DNA from 2 places in the Pelotomaculum schinkii genome. Region 1 is predicted to be linked to the other one. Evidence: riboswitches for the same ligand, from Rfam matches in the RefSeq annotation. Region 1 holds a riboswitch; the other holds the start of a gene.

Region 1 (3,194 bases):
CGGTGCAGTTTTATTCCGGTACCATGCACTTGCTCTGAGGTCATCGATGGGATTGATTTCATTCAGCACTTTTAAGCTGGCAGTTTTAATTACATCTTCCGTAAGCTTTTTCCCGCGCAGAGCAACTTCAACCCGCTCACAACGAATTACGGTAGGCCCCACAGATCCAACTGCCACGCGCACGGTTTTACATACACTATTCTCCTGCTCCACATAGGCTGCCGCATTAACAACAGAAAGCGTTTCAGCCTGCCTTCTTCCAAGCTTTTTAAAGGAAGCATGTCCTTTTTTCAAATTGATTTCAATCCTTGTAAGAACTTCATCCGGTTTGGCGACAGTCTTTCCCGGCCCTGTGAAAAATTCTGAAGCTTTTACTGTTCTCTCTTTTTTTTCCGACTTTAAAATGAAGTTTGCATCCAGTACTATAAAGGTTGGGATGCTATCATTAGCCGGAGAGGCATTCATAATGTTTCCACCGATCGTTCCAGTATTTCTAATTGTAAGCCCCGCCATTTGACTAATTGTTTCAACCAGAACGGGAAGTTTTTCACAAATAACAGGATTTTTCATTATATCGTTCAGTTTGCAGCAAGCACCTATAGAGATTATTCCGTCCTTTTCAATAATGGAATCTATGCCAAGGCATCCCAAATACATGATTTGCAGGGGCTGTTTTTGTTCGCTTGGGATCATATTCAGTTCAAAATTAAGCCGGGGAACAAAATCCGTTCCCCCTGCCACGAACTTTATTTCGTCCTTCTCGAAATTGGCTCTGTGCATAATCTCAAAAAGCTCTTCAAACGACTGCGGCGCTTCAAACTTGTATTTTCTCATGAAGTATCATCCTCCTCTTATACGCAGCATTTCATCAACAGCAATTCTTGTTACAGCTCAGATAGCAATAATTTATTTTATTACTATATTAAATAACCCCCTTTGTTTTCTTAATGTTATAATATGGATTTCACCGCGACAAATACCTTAAAGCTGGTCAAACAACCGAGGATCTGTAAGCTTCTTTCCGGCTACGATCATTTTCCTCAACGTATCAAGTTTTTCTTTCAGAAAGGTTTGCAACATAAATTCTTCTTGAGAAACACAAAAATAAGCAATAAACTCATTCATTACATCCTTATCCTTCTTAAACAATGGCTTTGTCTTATCATATTAAGTCTGCACCTCTACTTATAATTTTAAAGTATGCATATATACTAGTCTAATTCTTAAAATTTAATATATTAGGACATATCATAGATAACATCTATAGATTGCATTCTTAATCCATTTCTACCAATTAAATGGAAACAATAAATGTAAAATCGTAACCATTTAAGGTTGAATCTTTGCTTTTACGTATAAAATTTGATCCACCGAATAATAAAGCGGCTATAGACTTATTAAACGTTCATTGCATCCACGGAATACCGCTGTAAATACTTGTCATAGACCAGCTGAGTAGCTGTTGACAGTAGTTGTCAGATTTGATATAATTTATATACAATTGAATAATGAGCTAGGGGCGCCTTGTGGCTGAGAGAGAGGAATCTCGACCCTCTGAACCTGATCTGGGTAATACCAGCGTAGGGAAGCAGAAGCTGTTATTTTTGGAGCAGTAGCAGCATATCAGAGGCCTACCCTAACGGGTGGGCTTTTTGTTTGTTAAGTTACTTTCATACAAGGAGGTGTGAAGCAGCTACAGATTAATTAAACAAAAGTAAAAATAAACCAATAAACCATTGACACCGAACAAGTGTTTCTGTTAGGGTGATGGTAAGAGGTGGTGTCAATGGAAAAGCTGTTAACATCTCACCAGCTAGCAAAGTTATTAAATGTATGGCCTCATACGTTGCATTGCTGGGAAAGAGAAGGGAAATTAAAACCACTGCTTACACCTGGCGGCCATAGGCGGTACAAGGAATCACAAATAATGACTTCTAGTTTTTCCGCCAGGATATACGGTAAGCGTGGCTGGAGAGTGGCAAAAAAGCTGACCTGGCTTATTGAGCAGGAGGTGACTGCCTGTGAAAACCACGGTTAGGGGCGTCATTCTCCAGCTCACGGAAGTTCAAAAAACCTTCCTCGACAACCTCATGGGACGCTATTGCGCCGCCGTAAGGTGGGGCTTTAAAAGGCTTTTGGATGGTTGGAAAACCCAGGACATACGCTTGGCCGTACAAAGTAAATTCAACCTAAATTCCCGCCAGGCCAACGACACGGTGCACGATGCCCAGGCAACTATTTCATCACAAAAAGAGCTGGTAAAGCTAAACCATGCCAATGCTACAAAGAAAGTGGAATTCACCCGAAAGCGTCTGGAAAAAGCCAGGTCCCCCAGAAAGAAAGACAACCTGCAAAAGCGACTGGACAAAGAAGAAAGGAAACTGGCATTTTGGCAGAAGCACCTTGATGCCGGCACATTTCCGTCGGTGGTATTCGGCGGGAAGAGACTCTTCCATCAGAGATGCAAAGGCAACATTACCCTTGATACGTGGCAGGACGCCCGGAGCAACCGTTATCTTTCCAGGGGTGATAAGACCAAGGGCGGCAACCTGAACACCCGGCTATATGCCAAAGACGGTATCATCTACCTGGATATAGCAGCAGAGCCGGTCGAGACAAAAAAGTCTATCCGTTACAACCGAATCACAGTCCCGGTCTATCTGGCCTATAAGCCTTCCAAGAAGACAGGGCTGATCAACGGGCTCAACTACCGGCAGATGGTTATAGACTATTTAATAACAGGCAGCGCCTACCAGGTGGAAATTATCCGGAAGAACGGCTGTTATTACATTCACGTCACCATTGAAGAAGAAGCGCCGGTACAATACACAGCCTATAACGGGGTTATCGGAGTGGATACCAACCCCGATGGTCTGGGCATAACCCATGCAGACTACCTAGGGCAATTCAAAGAAAGCCTTTGGATACCGCAGGGAGAATGGACATATGCACGGAGCAACCGGCGGAATAAGCTGATCGGCGAGGCTGCAGCCATGGTGGTAGATTTGGCAAAACGGTTAAACTGCGTCCTCGCCGTAGAGAACCTGGAGTTTAAAAACGACAAGTCCGTAACAGCCAAGTTTAACCGGATAATCAACGGTTTTATGTGGTCGAAATTCCTGCAGGCAGTAGAACGCAAAGCCGCCCGCGAGGGAATACACCTGGCAAAAGTGCCGCCGCCGTTCACCTCGGTC
Region 2 (3,194 bases), on a different contig from region 1:
GGCTCTTGAGCCCTTTTCCCGCTGGCGATGCAAAGCCGGAGGTGTTGTGCTGAATAACAGCCGCCAGCGCCTTGACGGGGATGTCCTTGGTCCTGGCTATGGTTACCTCTTCCTGGTAGCTGAAGCCGAAATCGCCCTGCCCCGACGCGACCAACTGGGCCGCTCCGCCTTCACTGGGCTGTACTATATCCACGTCCAGTCCTTCTTCTTCATAAAACCCTTGTTTTTGAGCTACGTAGACTCCGGTATGGTTGGTGTTTGGAGTCCAGTCCAGGATTACCGAAACCTTTTTGAGAGGTTTTTCCTCCTGCGACTTGTTCCCGCCGCAGCCTGCAGCCAGCAAGAGTGTTAATAAAGCGACTGCCAGAACTATCTTTTTCATTACAAATCCCTCCATTCTGTTAACCTGTTCCAGGGAATGACCAGTCTTTCAATAAGGACTACCAGCGCAAAGAGGGCCGCGCTTAAAACGGTGATGGTAAGGATGGCCGCGAACACGCGGTCTACCTGGAACGAGCGCTGGGCAATGGTCATGTACATGCCCAATCCCTCCTTGGCGCCCAACCACTCGCCAATGACCGCACCCATGACGCTGTAAGACGCGGCTATCTTCAGCCCGGAGAAGAAGGAGGGCAGCGCCAGAGGCAGCTTGACCATCCGGAAAATATCCAGCCGGGTGGCTTTCATCGACCTGAAGAGCTCGAGGTACTCCCTGTCAACAGCCGCCAGCCCCCCCAGCAGGCTTAAAGCAATCGGAAAGAAGCAGACCAGGATTACTACGATAATTTTGGGCATGACGCCGTACCCGAACCAAATTATGAAAAGCGGGGCCACTGATATGATCGGGACGGTCTGGGAGGCGATAAGCAAGGGATACAAAGCTCTCCTCAGAAGGGGGACCTCGTCCATGACGAAAGCCAGAACAAAGGACAAGATTATGGCCAGGGTAAAACCTGCCAGGCATTCCATCAGCGTTGTTTGCGTGTGTTTAAGGATTAAGGGCAGGTTGTCTGCCAGGGTTCGCGCAATGAGGGCGGGACCGGGCAGAATCCATTCCTGGACGGCTTTCCAGCGCACCAGGTATTCCCATGTAACCAGCAGCAGGACTACAAATCCCAGTGGGAATGCGCCGTTAACGATACTTGTTAATTTTCTCCTCAATCGTGACACCACCTGCCTTGCAGTCTATTTTAACCACCGACAGGACCCGTGTGGCGCCATTTTGCAGGCAGATCTCTTGCGCCCTGGCTACGATTCCCAGGAGCAGGTCAAGTTCTCCTTCCATCGTTGTCTCCATGGGACCGACAACATATTTGACGCCGGACTCCCTGATCAGGTCAATTACCTTGTCTACCACCGGGTAAACCTCCGCCTCGGGTACGATTGGGATGACCTGCAGACTGACGTTATAGAGCACTGACAAAAACCTCCTTTAAATTAAATTAGGCCTTCTGCCTGCAGGCAAAAGGCCCGAACGCGCTCACTTAAAGCACGATCTAGCTTGTCCCTACGCTGGCATTACCCAGATCAGGTCTGTGGGTCAGAACCAAGTTCTTTCTCAGCCGAATAGCTTCAGCTCCCCGCATAATATACAAATTGTATGGGAAATTAAATATACTGATAAAAACTGTCAGGAAATAATTATCCATTAACTTTAATCTTAACCATAATGTTCATGAAAATCAAATAATTTTTATATTTTGCGAATCTAATTCGCACCCGTATTTTCAATGTAGTGGTTAAAACAACTTTATTTGGGGGCATTCATATGAACAGGCTCTACCGATCCCGTAAAAACAAGATGATTGCAGGGGTCGCTGCCGGTATGGCCGAGTATTTTGAGGTCGATGTAACCCTTGTAAGGCTGCTATGGGTCCTGTCGGTGATGCTTGGCGGCAGCGGCATTCTTGTTTACATCATCGCAGCGGTTGTTATACCTGTTGAAAACGACCGTCCGGACATCCCTGTTGAAGGAGTGCAGGAGGCGCAGGGAGAGCCGACGGCCGGGTACCAGTCGCCTGGTGAAAAAAAAGGCTTGCATGTAGATTCGGAAAAACGAAGGCGCAACGCCGGTCTCCTGTTGATCGGGCTGGGCATCATCTTTCTGGTCGGACAAACAGTCCCTCACTATTTTTTGCGTTTTTCTTGGCCGCTGTTGATCATTGCCCTGGGGATTTATATTCTGTTCCAAGGCTCGGGAAAGGAGAGAGACCGGTGAGTGTCGGGACGTTCATTCTCGGGATGGCGCTGATCCTGTTTGGGACAGCGATGCTCTTGATCAATACGGGGTACGCCTCGCGTGAGATGTTAACCCAGTCGGCCAGGCTGTGGCCTGTAATCTTGATTGTTGTTGGGCTGAGCCTTTTTTGGAGAGGGCGTATACCCCGCTGGTTTGCTGTTCTAGTGATTCTTGCTCTTGCGGCAGGTATTGTCGCATACATTCTGCTTGGAGAGGGGTTTTTCCCGGGCAGAAACGGCATCAAGCAGATTTTTGAAGGAATAATATTTCGGTCAGTCTCTGTCTAATGCTCTGAGCAGGGTATGCAAACAATCTTGCCGCCTTTAACACGGACACGCGGCTCCATGACCTGTTCCCCGCATACGGCACAGGTGTGAGAATCGTAAATCTTGGCCTTATCGGGAAATTCAATTTCAACGTCCCGGATCTCACAAAATTCATCGTCGGGCAGATCCAGGATATAGCGGATGCGTTCCTGCTGGTGGTCGTGGAAAGCTTTACGTTCTTCAGCGGAGGCTGTCCCGCCGTAAACTTTATCCCTTAGCTCTTTCAACGAAGGGGCCTTTGGCCTTGCCGAACCTTTGACAGCAATCCGTACAGCACGTCCGCTGTTGCGGCAAACAAAAGTATAGACCTGTTTCCCCAAGTCGTTAAAGACAAGGTTTCCTTTGCCGAAGGTGCAACCGGTCAAAACCTGGATAGCGTCCACGCTGCAGGAGTCATTTTCTACAATAGCGATCAACTCCTCGTCGGCGGCTCGAATGGCCTGTAGTTTTTGTAAAGCAACTCTGGCTACGTGGTAACCTGTAGCTATGCCCGGGCAACTGTGGCCGTGGAACTCAATAACCTTATCCCAATCGCTTTTTTCTGTACACATTAAATTTACCTCCTTTTACTAGTTTGCATTTTGATCATTACTCTATTATAACGCCAAACACGGTCAGATAGTAAAGAT

The links. Region 1 has a riboswitch for thiamine pyrophosphate ahead of Psch_RS15540 (MerR family DNA-binding transcriptional regulator). Riboswitches for the same ligand answer to the same signal wherever they lie in the genome.
Region 2: another riboswitch for thiamine pyrophosphate. It lies ahead of Psch_RS05645 (thiamine-binding protein); the one in region 1 lies ahead of Psch_RS15540 (MerR family DNA-binding transcriptional regulator).

The regions. Positions count from the first base shown of each region.
Region 1 is NZ_QFGA01000002.1:991,749-994,942, forward strand. Features, by position in the region: gene Psch_RS15530 (FAD binding domain-containing protein) at 1-834, opposite strand, end outside; gene Psch_RS15535 (hypothetical protein) at 982-1,125, opposite strand; TPP riboswitch at 1,506-1,604, shown strand; gene Psch_RS15540 (MerR family DNA-binding transcriptional regulator) at 1,787-2,038, shown strand; gene Psch_RS15545 (IS200/IS605 family accessory protein TnpB-related protein) at 2,022-3,194, shown strand, end outside.
Region 2 is NZ_QFGA01000001.1:1,175,581-1,178,774, reverse strand. Features, by position in the region: gene Psch_RS05655 (ABC transporter substrate-binding protein) at 1-382, opposite strand, end outside; gene Psch_RS05650 (ABC transporter permease) at 382-1,170, opposite strand; gene Psch_RS05645 (thiamine-binding protein) at 1,133-1,423, opposite strand; TPP riboswitch at 1,488-1,593, opposite strand; gene Psch_RS05640 (PspC domain-containing protein) at 1,769-2,218, shown strand; gene Psch_RS05635 (LiaI-LiaF-like domain-containing protein) at 2,215-2,526, shown strand; gene Psch_RS05630 (FmdE family protein) at 2,523-3,116, opposite strand.